Regions from separate parts of the Streptomyces sp. NPDC002209 genome, predicted to be linked through region 3. Evidence: riboswitches for the same ligand, from Rfam matches in the RefSeq annotation. Region 3 holds a riboswitch; each other region holds the start of a gene.
The links. A riboswitch is a leader RNA that binds a small molecule or an ion and turns the genes downstream of it on or off. The one in region 3 is predicted to bind cyclic di-AMP.
Positions count from the first base shown of each region.

Region 1: linked by a shared signal. The riboswitch ahead of ACFYXK_RS09015 (M23 family metallopeptidase) and the one ahead of ACFYXK_RS20945 (transglycosylase family protein) in region 3 are both predicted to bind cyclic di-AMP.
Region 2: linked by a shared signal. The riboswitch ahead of ACFYXK_RS28820 (LysM peptidoglycan-binding domain-containing M23 family metallopeptidase) and the one ahead of ACFYXK_RS20945 (transglycosylase family protein) in region 3 are both predicted to bind cyclic di-AMP.

Region 1 covers NZ_JBIARX010000003.1:365,536-374,900, reverse strand. Annotated here, with positions in the region: gene ACFYXK_RS09030 (DNA topoisomerase (ATP-hydrolyzing) subunit A) at 1-600, opposite strand, end outside; gene ACFYXK_RS09025 (M16 family metallopeptidase) at 836-2,185, shown strand; gene ACFYXK_RS09020 (M16 family metallopeptidase) at 2,206-3,573, shown strand; cyclic di-AMP (ydaO/yuaA leader) riboswitch at 3,758-3,917, shown strand; gene ACFYXK_RS09015 (M23 family metallopeptidase) at 3,930-4,724, shown strand; gene ACFYXK_RS09010 (GntR family transcriptional regulator) at 4,926-5,591, shown strand; gene ACFYXK_RS09005 (HPr family phosphocarrier protein) at 5,760-6,041, opposite strand; gene ACFYXK_RS09000 (GNAT family N-acetyltransferase) at 6,226-9,039, shown strand; gene ACFYXK_RS08995 (DUF5998 family protein) at 9,090-9,365, shown strand, end outside.
Region 2 covers NZ_JBIARX010000020.1:58,569-67,933, reverse strand. Annotated here, with positions in the region: gene ACFYXK_RS28850 (polyprenyl synthetase family protein) at 1-256, shown strand, start outside; gene shc (squalene--hopene cyclase) at 374-2,332, shown strand; gene ACFYXK_RS28840 (1-hydroxy-2-methyl-2-butenyl 4-diphosphate reductase) at 2,329-3,054, shown strand; gene hpnH (adenosyl-hopene transferase HpnH) at 3,060-4,088, shown strand; gene ACFYXK_RS28830 (aspartate aminotransferase family protein) at 4,085-5,467, shown strand; gene ACFYXK_RS28825 (tyrosine-protein phosphatase) at 5,528-6,349, opposite strand; cyclic di-AMP (ydaO/yuaA leader) riboswitch at 6,628-6,835, shown strand; gene ACFYXK_RS28820 (LysM peptidoglycan-binding domain-containing M23 family metallopeptidase) at 6,840-7,835, shown strand; gene ACFYXK_RS28815 (SGNH/GDSL hydrolase family protein) at 8,004-8,789, shown strand; gene ACFYXK_RS28810 (MBL fold metallo-hydrolase) at 8,959-9,365, shown strand, end outside.
Region 3 covers NZ_JBIARX010000010.1:74,458-83,822, forward strand. Annotated here, with positions in the region: gene ACFYXK_RS20920 (NAD(P)/FAD-dependent oxidoreductase) at 1-732, opposite strand, end outside; gene ACFYXK_RS20925 (exopolyphosphatase) at 1,180-2,121, opposite strand; gene ACFYXK_RS20930 (DUF501 domain-containing protein) at 2,118-2,675, opposite strand; gene ACFYXK_RS20935 (septum formation initiator family protein) at 2,750-3,238, opposite strand; gene eno (phosphopyruvate hydratase) at 3,345-4,631, opposite strand; gene ACFYXK_RS20945 (transglycosylase family protein) at 4,950-5,651, opposite strand; cyclic di-AMP (ydaO/yuaA leader) riboswitch at 5,654-5,825, opposite strand; gene ACFYXK_RS20950 (transglycosylase family protein) at 6,108-7,142, opposite strand; gene ACFYXK_RS20955 (cytochrome P450) at 7,245-8,537, opposite strand; gene ACFYXK_RS20960 (globin domain-containing protein) at 8,668-9,365, shown strand, end outside.

The sequences.
Region 1 (9,365 bases), on a different contig from region 3:
CTCGCCCAGGTTGTGCGGGGGCATGTTGGTGGCCATGCCGACCGCGATCCCGGACGCGCCGTTGACCAGCAGGTTCGGGTACGCCGCGGGCAGCGCGACGGGCTCCTGCTCCTGGCCGTCGTAGTTGGCGGTGAAGTCGACGGTGTCCTCGTCGATCGACTCCGTCATCAGCGACGTGGCGTCCGCCATCTTGCACTCGGTGTAACGCATCGCGGCCGGCGGGTCGTCGTTGCCGAGCGAGCCGAAGTTGCCGTGGCCGTCGACCAGCGGCAGCCGCATCGAGAAGGGCTGGGCCATGCGCACGAGGGCGTCGTAGATCGACGCGTCACCGTGCGGGTGCAGCTTGCCCATCACCTCGCCGACGACGCGGGCGCACTTCACGTAGCCGCGGTCGGGGCGCAGGCCCATCTCGTTCATCTGGTAGACGATGCGCCGGTGTACCGGCTTCATGCCGTCGCGGGCGTCGGGCAGGGCGCGGGAGTAGATCACCGAGTACGCGTACTCGAGGAAGGAGCCCTGCATTTCGTCGACGACGTCGATGTCGAGGATCTTCTCCTCGAAATCCTCCGGCGGCGGGGTCTTCGTGCTGCGGCGGGCCATCGCTGCGCGGCTCCTTAACCAAGAAAGAAGGTGTGCTGGGGGTCTTGCGGGTGGTCTGGCGGGTGGTGTGACAGGGGCTGACGGGGGTCGTCGCGGACCATTGTGGCCCGAGGCACCGACAACGCCGACTCCGACCCAGGTCTGAGCCGGGAACTTCTCCGGTCCCCGACGCGCTTGCATACAGTGGCAGGTCTGACGGAAATCTCTGCATCGCGATCGAAGGGACCACATGCCCATGGGTCACACGGCCACAGCCCAGGCCGGCTCCGGCGGCCTGACAGCGACCGAGCACCGGCTGGCCAACGGCCTGCGCGTGGTGCTCTCCGAGGATCACCTGACCCCGGTCGCCGCGGTCTGCCTCTGGTACGACGTAGGCTCGCGCCATGAAGTCAAGGGGCGAACCGGTCTGGCTCACCTCTTCGAGCACCTGATGTTCCAGGGCTCGGCGAGCGTACCCGGCAACGGCCACTTCGAGCTCGTCCAGGGCGCCGGGGGTTCGCTCAACGGCACGACCAGCTTCGAGCGCACCAACTACTTCGAGACCATGCCGGCCCACCAGCTGGAGCTGGCGCTCTGGCTCGAGGCGGACCGGATGGGCTCGCTGCTGGCCGCCCTGGACGACGAGTCCATGGAGAACCAGCGCGACGTCGTCAAGAACGAGCGCCGCCAGCGGTACGACAACGTCCCGTACGGCACGGCCTTCGAGAAGCTGACCGCCCTGGCGTACCCCGAGGGCCACCCGTACCACCACACGCCGATCGGCTCCATGGCCGACCTGGACGCGGCCTCCCTGGAGGACGCCCGCGCCTTCTTCCGTACGTACTACGCGCCCAACAACGCGGTGCTGTCGGTCGTCGGCGACATCGACCCCGAGCAGACGCTCGCCTGGATCGAGAAGTACTTCGGGACCATCCCCGGGCACGACGGCAAGCAGCCGCCGCGCGACGGCACGCTGCCCGAGATCATGGGCCGGGAGCTGCGCGAGGAGATCGTCGAGGAGGTCCCGGCCCGTGCGCTGATGGCCGCCTACCGTCTCCCGCACGACGGCACCCGCGAGTGCGACGCGGCCGACGTGGCGCTGACCGTCCTGGGCGGCGGCGAGTCCTCCCGGCTGCACAACCGCCTCGTACGCCGCGACCAGACGGCCGTCGCGGCCGGCTTCGGCATGCTGCGGCTCGCCGGCGCGCCTTCGCTGGGCTGGCTGGACGTGAAGACCTCCAGCGGGGTCGAGGTGCCCGACATCGAGGCGGCCGTCGACGAGGAGCTCGCGCGGTTCGCCGCCGAGGGCCCGACGGCCGAGGAGATGGAGCGCGCCCAGGCGCAGCTGGAGCGCGAGTGGCTGGACCGGCTGAGCACGGTGGCCGGCCGGGCCGACGAACTCTGCCGCTTCGCCGTCCTGTTCGGCGACCCGCAGCTGGCGCTCAGCGCCGTCCAGCGGGTCCTCGACATCACCGCCGAGGAGGTGCAGGCCGTGGCCGCGGCCCGACTGCGCCCCGACAACCGCGCGGTGCTGGTGTACGAGCCGCTCCCGGCAGAGGCCGACGGGGCCGACGAGAACGACGAGAACGAAGGGGCGGAGCAGTGAGCGACACCGCAGCCGTCACGATGACCTTCCACCCGCAGCCGCAGGCCGGCCAGGCCCGGCCCTGGGCCTTCCCGGCCCCCGAGCGGGGCTCGCTGCCCAACGGGCTGACCCTGCTGCGCTGCCACCGCCCCGGGCAGCAGGTCGTCGCCGTCGAGGTCAACCTCGCCGCCCCGCTCGACGCGGAGCCCGAGGGCCTGGACGGCGTCGCGACCATCATGGCCCGCGCACTCTCCGAGGGCACCGACAAGCACTCCGCCGAGGAGTTCGCGGCCGAGCTGGAGCGCTGCGGCGCCACGCTCGACGCGCACGCCGACCACCCGGGCGTACGGGTCTCCCTGGAGGTCCCGGCCTCCCGGCTGGCCAAGGCGCTGGGCCTGCTCGCCGAGGCGCTGCGCGCGCCCGCCTTCGCCGACAGCGAGGTCGACCGCCTGGTGCGCAACCGGCTCGACGAGATCCCGCACGAGCTGGCCAACCCGCAGCGCCGCGCCGCCAAGGAGCTCTCCAGGCAGCTCTTCCCGGCCACGCTGCGGATGTCCCGCCCGCGCCAGGGCACGGAGGAGACGGTCGCCCGGATCGACTCCGCGGCCGTGCGCGCCTTCTTCGAGGCCCACGTACGCCCCGCCACCGCCACCGCGGTGGTCGTCGGCGACCTGACCGGCATCGACCTGGACGCCGTGCTGGCCGACACCCTGGGCACGTGGACCGGCAACACCGCCGCGGCCCTCCCGGTGCCGCCGGTGACCGCCGACGACACCGGCCGCGTGGTCATCGTGGACCGGCCCGGCGCGGTCCAGACGCAGCTGCTCATCGGCCGGATCGGGCCGGACCGGCACGACCGGGTCTGGGCGGCGCAGGTGCTCGGCACGTACTGCCTGGGCGGCACCCTCACCTCGCGCCTGGACAAGGTGCTGCGCGAGGAGAAGGGCTACACCTACGGGGTGCGCGCCTTCGGCCAGGTGCTGCGCTCCACCGCCGACGGCAAGGGCGCCTCGATGCTCGCCATCAGCGGCTCCGTGGACACCCCCAACACGGGCCCGGCGCTCGACGACCTCTGGAAGGTGCTCCGCACCCTCGCGGAGGGCGGCCTGACCGATGCCGAACGGGATGTGGCGGTGCAGAACTTGGTGGGCGTGGCCCCGCTGAAGTTCGAGACGGCCGCGGCCGTCGCCGGCACGCTCGCCGACCAGGTCGAGCAGGAGCTCCCGGACGACTACCAGGCCCGGTTGTACGCGCAGCTGGCCCAAACGGGCACGGTGGAGGCGACTTCGGCCGTCCTGGCCGCCTTCCCGGTGGACCGCCTGGTCACCGTCCTGGTGGGCGACGCCTCGCAGATCGAGGCGCCGGTGCGGGCGCTCGGGATCGGTGAGGTCAGCGTCGTCACCAACTGACGGACATCCCAAGGGGTTCCGGTGGCTTGTCCACCGGAGCCCCTTTTGTCTGTTTAGTGGAGAGGTTGCTTGTATGCGGTGTGGCGTACGCAACAAAAAGGCGTGTCTGTTTGGCGATTGACTGATGATCCGCCTAGCGTCGGCCGTGCTGTCCGTCAGTTGTACGCGCCGCATCCGCGGCACCGGGCAGCGATCGCCGAGTCCCCGTCAGGCGCGAGCCTGGGGAGCCGGGGACCCACATGTGTCCCTGGGGTGAATCGGACCGCCTCGTCAGAGGGGGCCCGTAGGAGACCTTCCTGCTCCGAACCCGTCAGCTAACCCGGTAGGCGAGAAGGAAGGAAAGGATCAGCCCCTTCATGGCGTTTGGCAGTCGTGCCGCCGGTAAGCACCGTGGTTCCAGTCGTCTGAGCCGCAAGACCGCCGGCTACGCCGGCATAGCCGCCCTCGCCACCACCGGTGTCGTCGGCTCGCTCGCAGGCCCGGCGTTCGCCGCGTCGGACAAGGCCCCCTCCATGGAGGACACCGGCCTGAACGCCGTCGTGACGGCCGAGGACCTGCCCGTCCAGATCGAGGCCCAGGTCGAGGCCCAGGAGCACGCGGCAGAGGCCGCGGCCGCCAAGGTCAAGGCGGAGGCCGACGCGAAGGCGCGCGCCGCCGAGGCCAAGCAGAAGGCCGAGGAGAAGGCGAAGGCCGAGCGCGAGGCCGCCGAGCGCGCCGCCCGCGAGGAGGAGCGCAAGCGCCTCAACACCTTCGTCGCCCCCGTCGACGGCTCCTACATCAGCACCCAGTGGCACGCGGGCGGCGGCATGTGGTCCTCCGGCAGCCACACGGGCATCGACTTCCACGCGGCCTCCGGCACCTCGGTGCACGCGGTCGGCGTCGGCACCGTGGTCGAGGCCGGCTGGGGCGGCGCGTACGGCAACAACGTCGTCATCAAGCACGCCGACGGCACGTACACGCAGTACGGCCACATGTCCTCGCTGAGCGTCTCCGTCGGCGAGCAGGTCACCCCGGGCCAGCAGATCGGCCTGTCGGGCTCCACCGGCAACTCCAGCGGCCCGCACCTGCACTTCGAGGCCCGTACCGGCGCCCAGTACGGCTCGGACATCGACCCGGTCGCGTACCTGCGCAACCACGGCGTCGACGTCTGACCCGCAGCACTTCACCGAAGGCCCCGGCTCCCCGAGCCGGGGCCTTCGCGTTGTGGCCGCGCGCGGCCCCGCCGTGGCTGTAAATATTCGCGATTTCCGTCTGCGCTCGGAAAACATCGCGTGTTGCAATAGAGTCCCAGTACGATCCCAGCACGGTCGCGGTAACGGCGTCGGCAGTCGGAAATAGGCGGAGGTCCGGACTTGCGTATTCCTGCGCACGCGGTATGCACGGCAATCCGCGACGACATCGTCTCCGGGGTCTTCGAGCCGGGCGGCCGGCTGACCGAGGAGCTGCTGGCCCGCCGGTACGGGGTCTCCCGCGTCCCGGTCCGCGAGGCGCTGCGGACCCTGGAGTCCGAGGGCTTCGTCACCACCCGGCGGCATGCGGGCGCCTGCGTCGCCGAGCCCACCGAGCAGGAGGCGGCCGACCTCCTGGAACTGCGGATGCTGATCGAGCCGCTGGCGGCGGCCCGGGCCGCCCGCCGACGCACCGAGGCCCACCTCAAGGTGCTGCGCGGGCTGGTCAGGCTGGGTCAGGAGCGGGCCAGGCGGGGCCAGGGGGAGGACCTGCGGTCCCTGGGGGGCTGGTTCCACGAGACCCTCGCCCAGGCCTCCGGCAGCCCCGGGCTGATCGCGCTGCTCACGCAGATGCGGCACAAGGTCGCGTGGATGTACGCCGTCGAGGCGCCGGCCCGGCCGGTGGAGTCCTGGGCGGAGCACGGGGCGATCGTGGACGCGGTGGCGCGCGGGGACGCCGAGCGGGCGCGGGCGCTGACGGCGGTCCACGCGGACCGGGCGGCCGGGGCGCACCGGCTGCGCGTGAGGACTTCGCAACATGCCGTAAACATGGCGGGCGGCCCGCATTAACAAATAGCGCGTATTAATGTGGGGGCGGCGTCCGAATTCACGGCGCATTGGCGGTGTATTCGCGGCCGCCCGGCTCGGACGCTCGAATTCATGAAAACGACGGAGCCGCGGCCTCCGGAATTCCGGCGGCCGCGGCCTCGTTGCATGCCCGGGGGCGAACCCGAAGGGTCAGACGGTCTCGGGGAGCTCCTCGAGACCCTCGGCGACCAGCTTCGCGAGGCGGTCCAGCGCCGCCTCGGCACCCTCGGCGTCGGACGCGAGGATGATCTCCTCGCCGCCCTGGGCGCCCAGGCCCAGCACCGCGAGCATGGACGCGGCGTTGACGGGGTTCCCGTCGGCCTTCGAGATGGTCACCGGGACGCCGGAAGCGGTCGTCGCGCGGACGAAGATCGAGGCGGGACGAGCGTGCAGGCCCTCGGCCCAGCCGACGTTGACGCGGCGCTCTGCCATGGTGATGCCCTTCAGGTTCTTACGGTTGTCTAGACCAGTCTCTCACGACGCCTCGAATGCTCCGACCGACCTTCGGCCCGGCTCCTCCGCCGTTCGACCTACCCCAGCTTGCACTTGTTTGCCCCGGCTTGCCTCGCGCGCCGCGCAGGAGCTGTCCGGGCGGTCCTGGCCTTAAGATCGCCGCATGACCACCGCGTCGGACCCCTCGTACCCGGCCCACTGGGAAGCGGACGTCGTCCTGCGCGACGGCGGCACCGCCCGGATCAGGCCCATCACCACGGAGGACGCGGGCCGGCTGGTCAGCTTCTACGAGCAGGTCTCCGACGAGTCGAAGTACTACCGCTTCTTCGCGCCCCACCCCCGGCTGTCCGACCGCGACGTGCACCGCTTCACGCACCACGACTACGTGGACCGGGTCGGCCTCGCGGCGACCATCGGCGAGGAGTTCATCGGCACCGTCCGCTACGACCGGATCGGCCCCGACGGCCGGCCCGCCTCCGCCCCCGCCGACGAGGCCGAGGTGGCCTTCCTCGTCCAGGACGCCCACCAGGGCCGCGGGGTCGCCTCCGCCCTCCTCGAACACATCGGCGCGGTCGCCCGCGAGCGGGGCATCCGCCGGTTCGCGGCCGAGGTGCTGCCCGCCAACGGCAAGATGATCAAGGTCTTCACCGACGCCGGCTACCAGCAGAAGCGCAGCTTCGAGGACGGCTCCGTCCACCTCACCCTCGACCTCGAACCCACCGCCGAGTCCCTGGCCGTGCAGCGAGCCCGCGAGCAGCGCGCCGAGGCCCGCTCCGTGCAGCGCCTGCTGGCCCCCGGATCGGTGGCGGTGATCGGAGTCAGCCGCTCCGGCGGGGGAGTCGGCGCGGCGGCCCTGCGGAACCTGCGCGACGGCGGCTTCCAAGGCCACCTCTACGCCGTGAACGAAGCCGTCACCACCGACCTGCTGGACGGCGTACGGGCCTACCGCGCGCTCGGCGACGTCGACGCCCCGGTCGACCTCGCGGTGATCGCGATCCCCGCCGAGCGCGTCCCCGAGGCCGTGGCCGCGTGCGGCGAGCACGGGGTGCAGGGACTGGTGGTGCTCTCCGCCGGCTACGGGGAGAGCGGCGCGGCAGGGCTCGACCGGCAGCGCGAACTGGTGCGCCAGGTGCGCTCGTACGGGATGCGGCTGATCGGTCCGAACGCGTACGGCGTGATCAACACCGCACCGGAGGTCGGGCTCAACGCCTCCCTGACCCCCGCTCCCGCACCGATCAGGGGCCGCATCGGGCTGTTCACCCAGTCCGGGGCGATCGGCATCTCGCTGCTCTCCGCACTGCTGCGGCGCGGCGAAGGGCTGTCGTCCTTCGTCTCGGCGGGCAACCGGGCGGACGTCTCCGGCAACGACATCCTGCAGTACTGGTACGAGGACGAGGCCACCGACGTCGCGCTGATGTACCTCGAAACCCTGGGCAACCCGCGGAAGTTCACGCGGCTCGCGCGCCGGACGGCAGCCGTGAAACCGGTGGTCGTCGCGAAGGGCGGCCGCCACACCCCGGCCGGGCACGTGGTCCCCGGCACCAGGCTCCCGGACACCACGGTCTCGGCGCTGCTGCGGCAGGCCGGGGTGATCCGCGTCGACACCGTGACGGAGCTGGTGGACGTCGGGCTGCTGCTGGCCTCGCAGCCGCTGCCGGCCGGGCCGCGCGTGGCGATCCTCGGGAACTCGGAGTCGCTGGGCGTCCTCACGTACGACGCCTGCCTCGCGCAGGGGCTGCGGCCCGGGGCCCCGCTGGACCTGACCACCGCGGCGACGCCGGAGGACTTCCGGGAGGCGCTGGGCGCGGCACTGGGCTCCGCCGAGAACGACGCGGTGATCGTCACGGTGATCCCGTGGGTGAACGAGCAGGAGCCGCAGGACGACCTGGCCGAGGCCCTGCGGGAGGCGGCGGCCACCCGTCCCGGCAAGCCGGTGGCCGTGGTCCACGTGGAGCTGGCGGAGTTCGTCGACGCCTTGTCCCCCGCGGGGGGCCTTCCCGCAGCCGGGGTCCGCCCCGACCCGGTGCGGACGGATGCGCCGGGTGCGGCGCCGCAGGGGGCCGTGCCCCCGCGTCCCCGCGCCTCGAACACCGGCGGGGCCGGAACCGACGTGCGGATCCCGGCGTATCCGGCGGCCGAGCGGGCCGTACGGGCCGTCGCCGAGGCCGCCCGGTACGGGCAGTGGCGCCGGGCCAACGCCGAGGCCGGTCAGGTGCCCGTGTACGAGGACATCGACGAGGCCGCGGCCGCCGCCCAGCTCGCCGGCCTCCTGGCCGGCGCCGGCGACGCCGTCCTCACCCTCACCGACGCCGACGCCGCCGCACTCCTCGCCCGCTACGGGATCCGGGTGCTGCCCACCCTGCCCGCGCCCACCGCGGACGACGCGGTCCGGGCCGCCCGGGCCCTGGGCTACCCCGTCGCCCTCAAGACCACCGCCCCGCACCTGCGCCACCGCGCGGACCTCGGCGGCGTACGCCTCGACCTCGCGACCGAGGCCGACCTGCGCCGCTCGTACGAGGAGCTCACCGAGCTCCTCGGGACGCCCGGCGAGCTGCTCCCCGTCGTCCAGGCCATGGTGCCCCGCGGGGTCGACACCGTCGTGCGGTCCGTCATCGACCCCGCCGCCGGCGCCGTCCTCTCCTTCGGGCTCGCGGGCGTCGCCTCCGAGCTGCTCGGCGACACCGCCCACCGGCTCGTCCCGGCCACCGAGCGGGACGCCGCCGGGCTGATCCGGTCCATCCGCGCCGCCCCCCTCCTCTTCGGCTGGCGCGGCAGCGACCCCGTCGACACCCCCGCCCTCGAGGAGCTCCTGCTGCGGCTGTCCCGGCTGGTGGACGACCACCCCGAAGTGGTGGGAGTCACCCTCGAGCCCGTCGTCGTCGCCACGGAGGGCCTCTCCGTGCTCAATGCCACGGTCCGGGTGGCCCACCCGCCCGCCCGCACCGATCTCGGTCCCCGGACACTCCCCAGCTACTGAGCGGGTCCGAGGCGCCCGGGGTGCCCCGTACGGGCCTTAGGATGGACCCCATGGCGAAATCCGGTACGACGACCCAGGGGCTGCGCACGGCGATCGAGCGCAGCGGCTACTACCCGGCCCTCGTGGCCGAGGCCGTGGAGGCCGCGGTGGGCGGCGAGCCGATCTCGTCGTACCTGGTCCACCAGGAGACGACCTTCGACTCCAACGAGGTGCGCCGGCACGTCACGGTCCTGGTCCTGACCGGCAACCGCTTCATCGTGAGCCACACCGACGAGCAGGCCGCCGACGCCGGGTCCCCTTCCCCGTACGCGACCACCTCCACCGAG
Region 2 (9,365 bases), on a different contig from region 3:
CGGACCCGCCTGCGAGGAGCTCGCGAAGCTGCTCGCCGCCGACGCCAAGAGCAATGACTTCGAGAACTTCTCGGAGGAGGAGTTCGCGGCCCGCGCCGCGCTCATCGAGGCCGCGGGCGGGCGCGAGTGGACCGCCGAGGAGGCGCGCCGCCAGCACGCGATCGCCATCCGCGCGCTGGACGACGTGGACATGCCCCAGCAGGTGCGCGAACAGCTCGTCGCCCTCGCCGACTTCGTCGTCGTGCGCAAGAGGTGATCGCCACCCGAGCAGGGATATGACGCGCGAGTCGCCGGCCGGCGCCACCTGACAGGAGCGCCCGGCCGACGGCATACCCCAGCACAGCAGAGGACCACTGCCACGTAAGGGGAAGCCATGACAGCGACGACCGACGGCGCCGGTACCCCCGGCGCCGCCCCGGATTCCACCGCACCGGACACGGTGCAGGGTGCGCAGGAGGCCGCCGCGCGGGCCACCCGGTACCTGCTGGCGCGCCAGGACGCGGCCGGGTGGTGGAAGGGCGACCTGGAGACCAACGTCACCATGGACGCCGAGGACCTGTTGCTGCGGCAGTTCCTCGGGATCCGGGACGAGGCCACCACGCAGGCCGCCGCCCTCTTCATCCGGGGCGAGCAGCGCGAGGATGGCACCTGGGCCACCTTCCACGGCGGTCCGCCCGAACTCTCCGCCACCATCGAGGCGTACGTCGCCCTGCGGCTCGCCGGCGACGCGCCCGACGCCCCGCACATGGCCCGCGCCTCGGCCTGGGTTCGGGCCCACGGCGGGATCGCAGCCGCCCGCGTCTTCACCCGGATCTGGCTGGCCCTGTTCGGCTGGTGGAGCTGGGACCACCTGCCCGAACTCCCGCCCGAGCTGGTCTTCCTGCCGCCGTGGGTACCGCTGAACATCTACGACTTCGGCTGCTGGGCCCGCCAGACCATCGTGCCGCTGACCGTGGTCTCCGCCAAACGCCCGGTCCGTCCGGCCCCGTTCGCCCTCGACGAGCTGCACACCGACGCACGGCGTCCGTACACGGCCAGGCGCCCGGCCCCGCTGGCCAGTTGGGAGGGCGCCTTCCAGCGGATGGACAAGGTCCTGCACGTCTACCGCCGGTTCGCCCCGCGCCGGCTGCGCAAGGCCGCGATGGACACCGCCGCCCGCTGGATCATCGAGCGCCAGGAGAACGACGGCTGCTGGGGCGGGATCCAGCCGCCCGCCGTGTACTCCGTCATCGCCCTGCACCTGCTCGGGTACGACCTCGCCCACCCGGTGATGCGGGCCGGGCTGGAGTCCCTCGACCGGTTCGCGGTGTGGCGCGAGGACGGCGCCCGGATGGTCGAGGCCTGCCAGTCCCCGGTCTGGGACACCTGCCTCGCCGCCATCGCCCTGGCCGACGCGGGCCTGGCGCCCGACCACCCGGCGCTGGTGAAGGCGGCCGACTGGATGCTCGGCGAGGAGATCGTCCGCACCGGCGACTGGGCGGTCCGCAGGCCCGGACTCGCCCCCGGCGGCTGGGCGTTCGAGTTCCACAACGACACCTACCCCGACATCGACGACACCGCCGAGGTGGTCCTCGCCCTGCGCCGGATCCGGCACCCGGAGCCGGCCAGGGTGGAGGCGGCCATCGCCCGCGGGGTCTCCTGGAACCTCGGCATGCAGTCCGGGAACGGCGCCTGGGGCGCCTTCGACGCCGACAACACCAGCCCCTTCCCGAACCGGCTGCCGTTCTGCGACTTCGGCGAGGTCATCGACCCGCCGTCGGCCGACGTCACCGCCCACGTGGTGGAGATGCTCGCCGTCGAGGGCAAGGCCGCCGACCCGCGGACCCGGCGCGGCACCGCCTGGCTGCTCGCCGAACAGGAGCCCACCGGAGCCTGGTTCGGCCGCTGGGGCACCAACTACGTGTACGGGACCGGTTCGGTGGTCCCGGCCCTGACCGCCGCCGGCATCGCCCCGGCGCATCCCGCGATCCGGCGGGCCGTGCGCTGGCTGGAATCCGTACAGAACGAGGACGGCGGGTGGGGCGAGGACCAGCGCTCCTACAAGGACCCGGAGTGGGCCGGGAAGGGGGCCTCGACCGCCTCGCAGACCGCCTGGGCGCTCATGGCACTGCTCGCGGCGGGGGAGCGGGACGGCAAGGCCGTGGAGCGGGGCATCGGGTACCTGGTGCAGACCCAGCGGGAGGACGGCTCCTGGGACGAGCCGTACTTCACCGGCACCGGCTTCCCCTGGGACTTCTCCATCAACTACCACCTGTACCGGCAGGTGTTCCCGCTCACCGCGCTCGGCCGCTACCTGTACGGGGAACCCTTCGCGCCCGGGGAGGCGCGATGAGCGCCGCCCGGGCCGGCGGTCCCGAGCCGCACGGGCCGCCGCCGACCCCGCCGCCGACCCCGCCGCCGACCCCGCCGCCGGCCCCGCTGCTGGTCGCCTGCGCCCTGCGCATCGAGCAGGCGGCCCTGCGCAGCGGCGGCGGCCGCGGCGCCGCCCGCACCGCACCCGGGTACTGCCTCCTGCGCACCGGGATGGGTCCGCGCGCCGCCGAGCGGGCCGTCGGCCGGGCGCTCGCCGAGCCGGGGATGGGCCGGGCCCCCGTCCTCGCCACCGGGTTCTGCGCCGGGCTGGTCCCCGGCATGAACCCCGGCGACCTCGTCGTCGCCGAGGAGATCCGCGATCCCCGGGGCACCGTCGCGTGCGACGGCACCGCGCTGCTCGCCGAGGCACTGGCCCGGGCCGCCCCGGGCCGGACCGTGCACACCGGCGCACTGACCGGATCCGACCACGTCGTCCGCGGGCAGGAACGTGCCCAGCTGCGCGCCACCGGCGCCATCGCGGTCGACATGGAGTCCGCGGCCACCCTGTGGACGGCCACCCGGGCCGCCGCAGATGGCTGGAACCGTCCGGTTGCGGCCGTCCGGGTGATCGTGGACGCTCCGGAGCATGAGCTCGTCCGCATCGGCACGGTCCGCGGTGGAATATCGGCCTTCCGCGTACTGCGTGCCGTACTGCCCGCGTTTCATGACTGGCACCGTTCTTTGCTGCTCCCCAGGAGGTGAGCCAGATGGCCATGCCACTGCGACAGTCCATCAGGGTCGGGACGTATCTTCTCGAACAGAAGCTCCGCAAGCGTGAGAAGTTCCCGCTGATCGTCGAGCTGGAACCGCTCTACGCCTGCAACCTGGCCTGCGAGGGGTGCGGGAAGATCCAGCACCCGGCCGGCGTGCTCAAGCAGCGCATGCCGGTCGCCCAGGCCGTCGGCGCCGTCCTGGAGTCCGGCGCGCCCATGGTGTCCATCGCGGGCGGCGAGCCCCTGATGCACCCGCAGATCGACGAGATCGTGCGGCAGTTGGTGGCCAAGCGGAAGTACGTTTTCCTCTGCACCAACGCGATGCTGCTGCGCAAGAAGATCGAGAAGTTCACCCCGTCCCCGTACTTCGCCTTCGCCGTGCACATCGACGGCCTGCGCGAACGGCACGACGAGTCGGTCGCCAAGGAAGGCGTCTTCGACGAGGCGGTCGCCGCCATCAGGGAGGCGAAGCGGCGCGGGTTCCGGGTCACCACCAACTCCACCTTCTTCAACACCGACACCCCGCAGACGATCATCGAGGTGCTCAACTACCTCAACGACGACCTCAAGGTCGACGAAATGATGATCTCGCCCGCCTACGCCTACGAAAAGGCCCCTGACCAGGAGCACTTCCTGGGCGTCGAACAGACCAGGGAACTCTTCAAGAAGGCCTTCGCGGGCGGAAACCGCAGGCGCTGGCGGCTCAACCACTCCCCGCTCTTCCTCGACTTCCTGGAAGGCAAGGTGGATTTCCCCTGCACCGCCTGGGCCATTCCCAATTACTCCCTCTTCGGCTGGCAGCGCCCCTGCTATCTGATGAGCGACGGGTACGTGCCGACGTACCGGGAACTGATCGAGGAGACCGACTGGAGCAAGTACGGCCGCGGAAAGGACCCGCGCTGCGCGAATTGCATGGCGCACTGCGGCTACGAGCCCACCGCCGTCCTCGCCACCATGGGCTCCCTCAAGGAGTCCCTGCGCGCGGCCCGGGAGACGGTCTCGGGGAACCGGGAGAAGCCGTGACCGGCTTCGACCTCCGCGCCCTGCTGGACGAGCGGGGCGGGGAACGGTACGAGCTGCACTCCAGGCACCTCAACCACCAGCTGCCCCGGATGCTGCACACGATCGGCTTCGACAAGGTCTACGTGCGGGCCGAAGGCGCACACTTCTGGGACGCCGACGGCAACGACTACCTGGACATGCTGGCCGGGTTCGGCGTGATGGGCCTGGGCCGCCACCACCCGGTGGTCCGCCGGGCACTGCACGACGTCCTGGACGCACAGCTCGCCGATCTGACCCGGTTCGACTGCCAGCCGCTGCCCGGGCTGCTGGCGGAGAAGCTGCTCTCGCACAGCCCGCACCTGGACCGGGTCTTCTTCGGCAACAGCGGCACCGAGGCCGTGGAGACCGCCCTGAAGTTCGCCCGGTGCGCCACCGGGCGGACGCGGGTCCTCTACTGCGACCACGCCTTCCACGGGCTGACCACGGGTTCGCTCTCGGTCAACGGGGAGGCCGGGTTCCGCGACGGCTTCGCACCGCTGCTGCCCGATACGAAGATCGCCCTCGGGGACCTGGCCGCCCTGGAGCGGGAGCTGAAGCGGGGCGACGTCGCCGCCTTCGTCGTCGAGCCGGTCCAGGGCAAGGGCGTACTCGCGGCCCCGCCCGGGTTCCTGCTCGCGGCGCAGGAGCTGCTGCACCGGCACAAGGCGCTGCTGATCGCGGACGAGGTGCAGACGGGGCTCGGCCGGACCGGCGATTTCTATGCGTACCAGCACGAGCCGGGCGTGGAGCCGGACCTGGTGTGCGTGGCGAAGGCCCTTTCGGGTGGCTATGTGCCGGTCGGCGCGACCCTGGGCAAGGACTGGATCTTCAAGAAGGTCTACTCGTCCATGGACCGGGTGCTGGTGCACTCCGCCAGCTTCGGGTCCAACGCGCAGGCGATGGCGGCCGGGCTGGCGGTGCTCTCCGTCATGGAGGACGAGTCGGTGGTCGCGAACGCCCGCGCGACGGGCGACCTGCTGCGCGGCCGGCTCGCGGCGCTCGTGGACGAGTACGAGCTGCTCCACGAGGTACGGGGGCGCGGCCTGATGATCGGCATCGAGTTCGGGCGGCCGTCCTCGCTCGGGCTGCGCAGCCGGTGGACCATGCTCCAGGCGGCCCGCAAGGGGCTCTTCGCCCAGATGGTCGTGGTGCCGCTGCTGCAGAAGCACCGGATCCTGACGCAGGTCTCCGGGGACCATCTGGAGGTCATCAAGCTCATCCCGCCGCTGATCGTGGACGAGCGGGACGTCGACAGGTTCGTCGGCGCCTTCCGCGCGGTCATGGACGAGGCGCACGGCGGCGGAGCTCTGATGTGGGACTTCGGCAGGACGCTGGTGAAGCAGGCCGTCGCCGGAGGCTGACGGCCCGCTCCGATCGTTCGCTTCCCGGCCGGGCCGCTCCCGGCCGGGCTGCCGGCCGGGTTACCGGTCGAGCAGCTGCTCCCGCAGCCGGTCGAGGTTCTCGGGCGTGAGTCCGAGGCCCTCGGCGAGGTACCGGTCGACCCCGCCCCAGTGCTGGTCGATGGTGTCGAACGCCGCCGTCAGGTACTCGGCGCGGGCGTCGAAGAGCGGGGCGAGCAGCTCCATCACCTCGGGGGAGCGGGCCTCGGGGGCCTCGCTGGTACGGCGGACCCGGTAGCGGCGGTGCGGGGCGTTGGACTCCAGGTAGTCCGCCACGATCGCCTCGCGCTCGACGCCCAGCGCGAGCAGGGTGACGGCGATCGACAGGCCGGCCCGGTCCTTGCCGGCCGCGCAGTGCATGAGCGCCGGAATGCTGTCCTCGGCGAGGGCCCGCACGACCCGGCCGTGCTCGGCGGTGCGGTGTTCGACCATCGAGCGGTACGAGTTGGTCATCCGGGCGGCGGCCTTCCCCTCGCCCAGGATTCCGCGGAGCTGCTCGAGATCGCCGCCGCGGACCATCGTCCAGAATTCCTTGCCGTCGGCCGGATCCGACAGCGGGATGTTCACGTTCCGCACGCCGGGAAGCTCGACGTCGAGTCCTTCCAGGGCGTGGTCGGCGCCGTTGCGGAAGTCGAAAATCGTGTGGAGTCCGAGCGATGCGAGGAATTCTGCATCGGTTTCGGTGGCATGTGCCAGATGTCCGCTACGGAATAGTTTTCCTGGCTTGACCCTCCGCCCGTCGGTGGTCGGCAGGCCGCCCACGTCACGGAAGTTGCGCACTCCGGCCAGCTCCGGCTCCGGTACGGGCTCGGTCCGCGGGGGCTGGGGTATCTGCTGGGTCACGGGAACTCCTCCGCGTCGTCGTGAGATGTCCGAATTACGCTACTTGGGACCAACTTGCCATCACCGGAGGCGAGATCGGGCGCAGCCCCGTGAGCCAGATCATACGGTGACCGTGAGTGCCTGATCGTCGAAGTCGAAAGGCCCGGCCGGGGCGGTCGTTGGCGGCGGGGAATGGACGGAGGGTGACCGGAATTCCTTCGAACTCCGGGGCCTGTTAATCCGTCAGGAAATTCGTGGCTTGTTCGGTGCGGCGGAACTCGATTACCTTCGCGATCGATCCGGATGGACCGCCGAATCCTGCCGCCGTCCGGAAACCGCACCCGACTATTCACGCGCGCGGCAGGAGCGGGGGAACCAGGTAAGCCGCTGTTCCCGATCTTTGTATCGGCGCAGCTCGGGGTGAAGCCGTACATGTTCCGTTCATGTGCGGCCGGACATCTCCAGTCCGAACCCGACAGCTCACCTCGCAGGCGACGGAGAGGAATTCGCCATGCCTGCAAAGGGTAAGCACCGCCGTCCCAAGTCCCGTTCCGTGGCGCGCGGCTTCGCCGTCGCAGGCACCGGCGGTGCGGCCCTCGCGCTGCCGCTGCTGGGTGCCGCCGGCGCCCACGCGGCCGGCGTCCCGGCCACCGCGCCCGCCGCGAATCCCGTGCAGGCCCCGCAGGTTCCGGCGGCGCTGCAGGCCGCGCCCGCCGCTGCAGTGCAGTCCGCGCCGGCCGTCTACACGGTCGTGCCGGGCGACTACCTCTCCAAGATCGCCCAGGACCGCCACCTCTCGGGCGGCTGGCAGCAGCTGTACGCCGACAACCGCGAGGCCGTCGGCACCGACCCGTCGCTGATCCACCCCGGGCTGAAGCTGACCCTCGGTGCGCCGGGCGAGGCGGCTGCGGCCGCGCAGGCTCCGGCCCCGGCGGAGAAGTCCGCGGCCTCGGGTGCGGCCGCGTCCTCCGACGGCAAGGGCTCCGCGGCCGCCGCTCCGGCCGCCGCCCCCGCCCCCGCCCCCGCCCCCGCCGCCGCGGCCGCCGCCGCGCCCGCGAAGAAGAGCACCGCCGCCAAGCCCGCGGCCGGTACGGTCGGCGCCGCCGGCTTCGTCGCCCCCGTCAGCGGCGGGATCTCGACCCAGTACAAGACCCCCGGCGCCATGTGGTCCAGCGGCTACCACACCGGTGTCGACTTCATCGCGAGCTCCGGCACCACCGTCCGGGCCGTGGGCGCGGGCACCGTGGTCTCCGCCGGCTGGGCCGGCGCGTACGGCAACGAGGTCGTCATCCGGCACGCGGACGGCAAGTACTCCCAGTACGGCCACCTGTCCCAGCTCTCCGTCTCGGCCGGCCAGAGCGTCACCGGCGGCCAGACCATCGGCCTCTCCGGCTCCACCGGCAACTCGACCGGCCCGCACCTGCACTTCGAGATCCGCACCGGGCCGTCCTACGGCTCGGACATCGACCCGCTGGCCTACCTCCGCACCAAGGGCGTGAGCATCTGACGGCTCCCGCCGCCGGAAAGAGGCAACCGGACTCGTGAGGCCGGGACCCGAGGGGGGTCCCGGCCTCACGCCCTGTTATTCCGCACCGAACAGGTGGTATAGATCACGGTCCGTCAACCCCTTCCTACGGTGGCGTAGGTCACGTGCCGGGGTGAAGGATGTGTTCTCGTGGCAGCGACGAAGACGACACTCAAGACCATCGGCTCGTACGCGGCGATCGGGGACAGCTTCACCGAGGGTGTGGGGGACCCGGGGCCCGGGGAGACCTTTCTCGGCTGGGCGGACCGGCTGGCCGTACTCCTGGCCGATCAGCGCGAGGAACACGAGTTCCGGTACGCGAACCTGGCCGTGCGGGGGCGCCTGCTCGACCAGATCGTGGCCGAGCAGGTCCCCCGGGCCAAGGAGCTCGCACCGGACCTGGTGAGCTTCTGCGCGGGCGGCAACGACATCATCCGGCCCGGCAGCGACCCGGACGACGTGGCGGAGCGGTTCGAGGCGGCCGTCGCCGACCTCACCGGAGCCGTCGGCCACGTCATGATCACCACTGGCTTCGACACCCGCGGCGTGCCCGTCCTCAAGCACCTGCGGGGCAAGGTGGCCACGTACAGCGCCCACGTCCGTGCCATCGCCGACCGCTACGACTGCCCGGTGCTCGACCTCTGGTCGCTGAAGTCCGTGCAGGACCGGCGTGCTTGGGACGACGACCGGCTGCACCTCTCGCCCGAGGGGCACACCCGGGTCGCGCTGCGCGCCGCCCAGGTGCTGGGGCTCGAGGTGCCCGCCGACCCCGACCAGCCGTGGCCGCCGCAACAGCCGCGCGGCTCGGTGGACGTGACCCGGGACAACATCCAGTGGGCGCGGGAGCACCTGGTGCCGTGGATCGGGCGGCGGCTGCGCGGGGAGTCCTCCGGGGACCACGTGGAGGCGAAGCGTCCGGACCTGCTGCCGTTGTAGCCGGGAGCGGGAGGAGCGCAGCAGGCGTGCCGGGCAGGGGAACGGGACGGGGCAGCAGGACGGGGACGCGCGGCGGAATCCTTCGGGGCCGGTGCGCGTTGGCATGGTGATAGACCGGAAACGAGTACGGCCTTTCACGCCCATCCGTCCTACCCTCCCAGGAGGCGCTTTGACCGGCTCCCGTCCCCTGCGTCCACGGCTGCGCGCCCTGCGGCCCGAAGCCTTCGGCGCGGATCCGTCCGGCGCACGTCTGGAGCGGATCCACCGCTCGCCGAACTTCGCCGACGGCGTCTTCCAGAACCCGGTCGGGGCGCGGACCAGGCCTTCCGGTTCCATGATGGAGTTCGCCAAGATCTACTTCCACAAGGAGCAGCGGATCCGGCGGAACCCCGGAGCTCCCATCCCGGTCTACCCGACGACCCTCGCCGAGCTGGCGAAGCCGCCGGCCAGCGGGCTGCGCCTGACCTGGATGGGGCACTCGGGCGTGCTCGCGGAGATCGACGGGCGGCGGGTGCTGTTCGACCCGGTGTGGGGTGAGCGCTGCTCTCCCTTCCCGTTCGCCGGGCCCAAGCGGCT
Region 3 (9,365 bases):
GGAGTCCATGGAGGTGTTGAGGTAGATCTCGATGCCGCGCGACTCGAGGTGCTCCTTGCCCCAGGTGCCGAGCTTGGGCCCGACCTCGGGGAGGATCTTGTCGGCCGCGTCCACCAGGATGAAGCGCATGTCCTCGCGCTTGATGGTGGTGTAGTACTTCGCGGCGTCGCGGGCCATGTCCTCGACCTCGCCGATCGTCTCGGCACCGGCGAAGCCGCCGCCGACGAAGACGAAGGTGAGGGCCTTGCGGCGGACGTTCTCGTCCGTCGTGGACTCGGCCTTGTCGAGCTGCTCGAGTACGTGGTTGCGCAGGCCGATGCCCTCTTCGACGCCCTTCATGCCGATGCCCTGTTCGGCGAGGCCGGGGATCGGGAAGGTGCGGGAGACGGCGCCGAGCGCGATCACCAGGTAGTCGAAAGGCAGCTCGTACGCCTCGCCGACGAGCGGCGTGACGACGGCGACCTTGCGGTCCTGGTCGATGCTGGTGACCCGGCCGGTGAGAACCTCTGCCTTGGGCAGCACGCGTCGCAGCGGGACGACGACGTGCCGAGGCGAGATGCTGCCTGCGGCCACTTCAGGGAGGAAGGGCTGGTAGGTCATGTACGAGCGCGGGTCGACGACCGTGACGGTCGCCTCGCCGTAACGCATCTTCTTCATGATGCGCTTGGCTGCGTACAGGCCTACGTACCCACCTCCTACAACGAGGATCCTGGGACGCTCCGTGGTGCTCATGGAACGAGTATCCAGCACCCAAAGGGGTGTCGCTCGTGAGCCCCTTCACAAGGTGTCGGAAGGCCTCTGCTACACTGCGCGGCCCACGTGACGGAGGTCATGGCGCCGAACGGGAACCAGGGTGTAACGGGAGTCGTTGTTCACCCGTCCTGAACTGGGCTCAAGGCCTGTAAGCGGAGTAGACCACCGGGTTGGTGGATACCTACCGACGAGGCCGGACCGCACCCTCGAAACGCACGAACGCTCACGCAAAAGGGGCCTGCGGGCCCCGGGAGGCCCCCGAAGGGCCCTTCCCGCGGCCCATCAGGCCCCTTTTCCTTGTGAAGAACTTCACGAACTTTCTGTGGGCGAGGGGATCTAAGACCCCCGTAAAGGCCCTCAGAGGTCCTCGGCAGGCCTCCCGCGACCCTCGCACGAGCCCCGCACCAGCCCCCCGCGACCCACCCGTCAGGCGATGGACCAGGCGATTCCGTCGAGGATGTCGTGCTCCGAGACGACGACTTCCGAGGCCCCGATGCGCTCCATGATCGCGAGCAGCACCAGGGTGCCCGCGCCGATGACGTCCACCCGGCCCGGGTGCAGGACCGGGATCGCCGCGCGCTCGGCGTGCGTGGCCGTCAGCATCCGCTCGCTGATCTCCCGGACCGTCCCGTAGGGGACGCGCGCGTGGTGGATCGCCGAGGAGATGTACTCCGGCAGCCCGAGGGCGATCCCCGCGACCGTGGTCACGGAGCCGGCCAGGCCCACCAGCGTGCGCGCCTCGGAGAGCGGGACCGTCTGCTCGACGCGGTCCAGCGCCGCCTCGATGTCGGCCCGTATGGCGGCGATCTGCGGGGCGGTCGGCGGGTCGGTGACCGCGCCGTCCACCACCAGGTGGCGCTCGGTCATGCGGACGCAGCCCACGTCGACCGAGAGGGCCGCCCGGACGTGCTCCTCGCCGACCACGAACTCGGTCGAGCCGCCGCCGATGTCCACCACCAGGAAGGGCTTGTCCATGTGGGTGGTGCCCGTCAGCTCCTTGGTGGCGCCGATGAAGGAGAACTCCGCCTCCTGGTCACCGGAGATCACCTCGGGCTCGACGCCCAGGATGCCGAGGACACCCTGGACGAACTCGTCCCGGTTCTCGGCGTCGCGGGAGGCCGAGGTCGCCACGAAGCGCAGGCGCTCCGCACCCAGCTCCTCGATGACCGCCGCGTACTCGCGGCAGGCCGCGAAGGTGCGCTCCAGCGCCTCCGGGGCCAGCCGCCCCGTCTTGTCCACGCCCTGGCCGAGGCGGACGATCGTCATCCGCCGGTCCAGCTCGACCAGCTCGCCCGTGGCGGGGTCGCAGTCCGCGACGAGCAGGCGGATGGAGTTCGTCCCGCAGTCGATGCCGGCGACCCGGGTCACGCGTGCGACTCCGTCTCGTCCGCGGTCTGCGCCTTCTGCGCGCACGGGGTGACGCAGGCGCCCTTGGCCCACCACTCCGGCAGCATGGCGAGGGCCTCGTCGCCGAACGGGTTCACCCCGGGGCCGGCCGCCAGCGAGTGGCCGACCAGCACGTGCAGGCACTTCACCCGGTCCGGCATCCCGCCGGCGCTCGGGAAGCCCTGGAGCACCTCGATGGCGTCGCGGCGCCGGATGTAGTCCTCGTGCGCGGCCTGGTAGGCGGCGGCCAGCTCGGGGTCCTCGGCGAGGCGTGCCTGCATCTCCTTCATCACGCCGTTCGCCTCGAGCGTGCCGATCGCGGAGGCCGCGCGCGGGCAGGTGAGGTAGTACAGCGTGGGGAAGGGCGTGCCGTCGGGGAGGCGCGGGGCGGTCTCCACCACGTCCGGCTGGCCGCAGGGGCAGCGGTGGGCGATGGCGCGCAGCCCGCGCGGCGGGCGGCCGAGCTGCTGCTGGAACGCGTCGATGTCCGCGTCGGTCGGCTCGGTCCGGTCGGTCTGGGGCGGGGGCGTCTGCATGCCTGGAGGAAGTCTCTTCGTTCTCGTGGATGGGTGCGGTACTCGGGGTGCGGTACTCGGAGTGCCGCTGTTCGTCACTCGCCGGGGCGGTCGGCCTTGTCGACGCCGTCCCAGACGTTCGAGTACCAGGGCCGGTCGGATCCGGCCGTTCCGGTGCGGTGCCGCTCGGCGGCCCCGGCCCCGGGGTCGGTCATGATGTAGCTGATCTCGCCCGGGCGGACGAAGTGCAGGTGCTTGCGCGCCTGCTGCTCCGCGTACGCGTTGTCCTGCCAGCGGGCCTTCTCGTCGCGGAGGCGTTCGAGGCGCCGGCTCGCGGCCTCGGCGGCCCGCCGCTGCTCCGCGATCTCCGAGCGCTGGGAGACGTACTGGCGCATCGGATACGCGAGGGCGACGACCAGCGTACAGAGGACGAGCACCAGGAGCGCGGCCCGGCCGGTGAGCCGGCTGCGGCGGACCTGGCGGCGCGTCTGCGAGCGGTAGACGTGGGCGGCGGTCCGCTCGCCGAGCTGCTTGAGCCTGGTCGCGGTGGAGAAGGTGGAGAACCGATCCCGGTTCCCGGCCATTGATCCCGCCTCCCCTTGTACGCGGTACGCACTACGCAATACGTCCCCGCACACGGTACGGGACCGAGTGCGGGGACGTACGGAGGCTAGACCCCGAGGCTGGTGATTAGCCCTTGAAGCGCGGGAAGGCGGAGCGGCCCGCGTACACCGCGGCGTCGTCGAGGATCTCCTCGATGCGCAGCAGCTGGTTGTACTTGGCGACGCGGTCCGAGCGGGCCGGGGCGCCGGTCTTGATCTGACCGCAGTTCACGGCGACGGCGAGGTCGGCGATGGTGACGTCCTCGGTCTCGCCGGAGCGGTGCGACATCATGCACTTGAAGCCGTTGCGCTGGGCCATCTCGACGGCGTCGAGGGTCTCGGTCAGCGAACCGATCTGGTTCACCTTGACGAGCAGGGCGTTCGCGGAGCCCTCCTCGATACCGCGGGCCAGGCGCTCGGGGTTGGTGACGAAGAGGTCGTCGCCGACGATCTGGACCTTGGCGCCGAGGCGGTCGGTGATGACCTTCCAGCCGGCCCAGTCGTCCTCGTACAGCGGGTCCTCGATGGAGACGAGCGGGTACGCGGAGACGAGCTCCTCGTAGTACTCGGTCATCTCGGCGGCCGAGCGGGACTGGCCCTCGAACTCGTACTTGCCGTCCTTGTAGAACTCGGACGCGGCGACGTCGAGCGCGAGCGCGATGTCCTTGCCCGGGGTGTAGCCGGCCTGCTTGATGGCCTCGACGATGAGGTCGAGCGCGGCGCGGTTGGACTCCAGGTTCGGGGCGAAGCCGCCCTCGTCGCCCAGGCCGGTGGACAGACCCTTGGTGTGCAGGACCTTCTTGAGGGTGTGGTAGACCTCGGCACCCCAGCGCAGGGCCTCGGAGAAGGACTCCGCGCCGATCGGGGCGATCATGAACTCCTGGATGTCCACGTTGGAGTCGGCGTGCGACCCACCGTTGAGGATGTTCATCATCGGAACGGGCAGCAGGTGCGCGTTCGGGCCGCCGAGGTAGCGGAAGAGCGGAAGGTCCGAGGCCTCGGACGCGGCGTGCGCGACGGCGAGGGACACGCCGAGGATGGCGTTGGCGCCGAGCGAGCCCTTGTTGTCGGTGGCGTCCAGGTCGAACATGGCCTGGTCGATCAGGCGCTGCTCGGTGGCGTCGTAGCCAACGAGCTCCGGGCCGATCTGCTCGATGACCGCGAGGACGGCCTTCTCGACACCCTTGCCCATGTAACGGTTGGGGTCACCGTCGCGGAGCTCAATGGCCTCGAAGGCACCGGTGGAGGCGCCGGACGGAACTGCAGCACGGCCGGTGCTGCCATCGTCGAGGCCCACCTCGACCTCGACCGTGGGGTTGCCTCGGGAGTCCAGGATTTCCCGGGCTACGACGACGTCGATGGACGGCACGAGCATCTCCTTCTGGGATGTGACGCTGGGTGTGCGGTGGCATGTCAGGCCGTGGGATGGCCCCGCCGACTAGAGCCTAACCGGCTCCGGGCACTCGGCCAGCCGACCGCCCGCCCCCTGGGACGAAAAAGGGCCCGAATACCCGCCTTCCGGTACATAGGACGCCTGACCGCGGGCGTCCCGGCCGGTCCGGGGCGGGGCCGGAAGGGGAACAGGAGGGGAACGGGCCGGACAAACGCCACCGCCCGGCGCGTGGGGGGAAGACGCGCCGGGCGGTGGGGATGCTGCGTGCGGTGCTCGCTGCCGCAGTTGTTACGGCAGGGTTCAGCTGAGCTTCAGCTTCTGACCCGGGAAGATCAGGTCGGCGTCCGAGACGATGTCCTTGTTCAGCTCGAAGAGCTTCTCCCAGCCGCCCTTGACGCCGTTGGCCTCGGCGATGGTGCCCAGGGTGTCGCCGGACTTGACCTCGTACGAGCCGTTGCCGGTCTTCGGGGCCGGGGCCTCGGAGCGCTCGGAGCGGGTCGTCGGGGCCTCGGAGCGCTTCGTCTCCTTCTTCGGCTCGGTCTTCTTCGGCTGGGTCTTCTTGGTCTCGGTCTTCTGCTCCGTCTTCTTCGGGGTGTCGGTCGTACCACCGCCGGTGTAGGAGGAGTTGGAGAGACCGACGCCGCAGGACGGCCACGCGCCCTTGCCCTGGCCCTTGAGGACCTTCTCGGCGATGGCTATCTGCTGCGACTTGGAGGCCTGGTTGGCCTGCGCGGCGTACGCCTTGCCGCCGTACGCGGCCCAGGTGGAGGACGAGAACTGCAGGCCGCCGTAGTAGCCGTTGCCCGTGTTGATCGACCAGTTGCCGCCGGACTCGCACTGCGCAACGCGGTCCCACTCGCCCGCGGTGGCGGCGGAGGCCGAGCCGGCCGCCATCAGCGGGGCGGCGACGGCGACACCGGCGACGCCGGCGAGCGTGACGATGCGGGTGGTCCGCTGAATGGCCGTGGCGCGGCGGTGCTTGCCCTTGCCGGAAAGCAGCATGGAGTTCTCCTCACCGACGCCTACGAGGTGAGCTGTCGGGTTCGGGCGGATGAGTGCCCGGCCGTGCGACGTGGCGCACGACTTAACCCCTAGCCGTTTCCGTGACCGTCTCTCAACGGCCGGTCCCGGCGCCTACCTTGGTTCCCCCGCTCCTGCCTTCGGCGCTTGACGCGACGACTGTTCCCTCCGGCCGCCGGCAGGATTCGGCGATGCGGTCGAAGGAGCCCGCGGTGGCGGGCGACTCAGAAGGTAGACATGTCTCTCCCCGATGTTCAACGAGGAACACCGGGGAGAAACGGCCCCTACTTGCGCTCCCTTTAGGGGCGTTTGCGCAGGTGAGGACGGGGTTTGCGGAAGGCTCCAGGCGGGACACGCCAGTTGACCGGAAGAGACACATGTCTCACTTGCAGATAACGGACATTCAGCTCTTTCTGGGTGTCCGAAGTGCCGCTATTCCTAGCTTAGATCCAGGTTCTGGCCGGGCTTGATCAGATCGGCGTCGTTGCCGATGACCTGCTCGTTGGCCTGGTAGAGCGCGTTCCAGCCGCCCTTGACCCCCTTGGCAGACGCGATGGTGGCCAGACTGTCGCCCGCCTGGACGGTGTACGAGGGCGCCGACGACCCCTCAGATGCGGCGGGCCGCTCGAGGGCGGGCGTACCACGGTGCTTGCCGGTGGCGGAGGGGTCGGGGATGGCACTCGGGTTGGTGGAGGCACCCGGGGCGCCCGGTGCCGCGGGGGCGCCGGGGTCGGCCGGGACGACCGGAGCGGTCGGGTCCGCCGGGTTCCCGGGCGTGGTCGGGGTCCCCGGGGTCGTGGGCGCGGTGGGTGTCGTCGGGGCCGTGGGGGTACCCGGGTTCGTGGTCGGGTCGCCCGGGAGCACCGGGACGGTCGGCGACGTGGACGGCATGTCCGGGTCGGGCATGACGGGCAGTCCGCTGTTCGGTGCGAGCGGCGCCGGCGGAAGCGTGAAGACCGGGGCCGGGGTCGGGGCGCCGAAGTCGTGCGCCTTCGCGCCGGTGCCGCCGGCCGGGACCGAGTCGTCGGGGCGCGCGGGGCTCGGGGCGACGGGGCCGAGCGTGCCGGGCAGACCCGGGTCCACGGCCGCGGCGGGGGCCTGCTGGGTCAGCCCGGCCGACTCCGAGCACTGCCCCCACGCCTGGGGGCCCTGGGCGCCCAGGACCCGCTCGGCGACGGCGATCTGCTGCGAACGGCTGGCGAGGTCGGGGCGCTCGGCGAAGTCGAGACCGCCCGAGGAGTTCCACTGCTCCTGCGTGAACGAAAGTCCGCCGTACGACCCGCTGCCGGAGTTGGCGCTCCAGGAGCCGCCGCTCTCGCACTCGGCGACCTTGTCCCACGTGGAGGTGTCCGCCGCGCTCGCGCCGGTGGCGGCGAGCAGTGGCAGTGCCAGGGCGGAACCGGTGACTCCGGCGGTGACGACTATCGCGGGTACCTGGCGGGGGCGTCTGTGGCGGCCGTTCCCGGAACGCATGAGCTGCACCTTTCGCATAACGGCTGGGTAACGGCAGAACCTAGCCGTCTTAGCACGTTAGTCACAACTCTTGACGGGGGCTGACTTACGGTCAGGGAGCCTTCAGATGTTTCGAGCTGTGAACCTGACGGGAAGAGTGCGCAGGCCACGCATGATCAGACCCCCGCGCCAGCGAAGCTCGTTGGGCGGAACAGCGAGTTCCAGATCCGGCAGACGCGTCAGCAAAGTCGCAAGCGCCGTCTGCCCTTCAAGTCGTGCGAGCGGAGCACCCAGGCAGTAGTGGATGCCGTGCCCGTATCCGAGGTGCTGGTTGTCGGTGCGGGAGAGGTCGAGGGTGTCGGGATCGGCGAACCGCTCGGGGTCCCGGTCGGCCGCGGCGAGGACGACGAGAACCGGATCGCCGGCCGCGACGTCCTGTCCTCCGAGGGTCAGCGGCTCGGTGGCGAAGCGCCAGGTGGCCAGTTCCACGGGGCCGTCGTAGCGCAGCAGCTCCTCGATGCCGGTCTCCAGCAGGCCGCTCTCGCCGGCGGCGAGGGACTCCTGGAGGCGGGTGCGCTGATCGGGGTTCATGAAGAGGGCGTGCACCCCGTTGCCGATCAGGTTGACCGTGGTTTCGAAACCGGCGAACAGGAGGATGAAGGCCATGGCCGTGGCCTCGGCCTCCGTCAGGTGGTCCCCGTGGTCGCTCGCGCGGATCAGGTCGGAGATGAGGTCATTGCCCAGATCATCCCTTTTGCGGTGGATGAGTTCACCGAGGTAGGTCCGCATCTGCTTCACGGAGCGGGCGACACCGCCGCGCGGGCCGCCGCCGTGCCGGATCATCATCCCGGCCCAGTCGCGGAAGTCGTCCTGGTCCTCGCGCGGTACGCCGAGCATCTCGCAGATGGCGTAGATGGGCAGCGGGAAGGCGAACTCGTGGATGAGGTCCGCTTCCCCCTCGCCCCCCTCCCCCGCCTTTTCGACGATCTTGTCGATGAGGTGGTCGGTCAGCTCCTGCACCCGCGGGGTGAACTCGGCCACCCTGCGCGGGGTGAACGCCTTCGACACCAGCCGCCGCAGCCGGGTGTGGTCCGGCGGGTCGATGTTGAGCAGATGCGTCATCAGCTCCGCCTTGCGCTCCCCCGGGATCCCGGTCTTGCCCTTGGCGTGCGCCGGCTCCGCGTGGTGCGCCGGGTTCTTGCTGAGGCGCTGGTCCGCGAGGGCCTGGCGGGCGTCGGCGTACCGGGTGACCAGCCAGGCCTCGACCCCGCTGGGGAGCTTGGTGCGGTGCACCGGGGAGTGCTCGCGCAGCCAGGCGTACGCCGGGTACGGATCGGTCGCGAACTCCCAGTCGAACAGGGTGGGGCCCTGGGGAGGAATGCTGTCTTCGGGGGCTGCGGAGGTCGGCTCGTGCACCCGCTGACCGTATCCCGCGGACCGGCTGCCATCCCATATGGGGTGTTCGCCGCGGCTGTCCGTAGATCGGCCATCGCTTGACCTCGCGTTCCCCGGCCCTCCTACTTTCGGTTCTGTGGATGCGAGGATCTTGAAGAGCAGTTTCGCGGTGGTGGAGAGAAGGGCCGAGCACGCGGTCAAGTACTTCTACTCCCACCTCTTCTGGCACAACCCCGGGATCCGTGAACTCTTCCCGGCCTCCGCCGAGGACATGGAACGCCAGCGCGACCGGCTCTTCGCCGCGCTGACCCACGTGGTCGCCCACCTCGACGACGAGGGCCTCCTCCCCTATCTCCACGACCTCGGCCGCGACCACCGCAAGTTCCTCGCCCGGCCCGAGCACTACGCGGCCGTCGGCTCCAGCCTGCTCGCCGCGCTCGCCCGGACCTCCGGCGAGGCCTGGACCCCGGGCGTGGAGAAGGCCTGGTCCGAGGCGTACCAGGTGATAGCCGACGCCATGATGGAAGGAGCCGCCGCGAGCGAGGACCCGCCGTGGTGGGACGCCGAGATCGTGCGCCACCTCCAGTACGGGCAGGACATAGGGGTGCTGACCCTGCGCCCGCACGCCCCCTTCCCCTATCTCCCCGGCCAGTACGTGAGCGTGAGCAGCGAGCGGGTCCCGACGACCTGGCGCACGTACTCCATGGGGAACGCCCCGCGCCCGGACGGCACCCTCGACCTGCACGTCAGCCGCATCGAGCACGGCCGGCTCAGCACCGCCCTGGTCCGCGAGGCCCGGCCCGGCGACATGCTGCGGCTCGGCGCGGCCGGCGGGCAGCTGACCTTCCG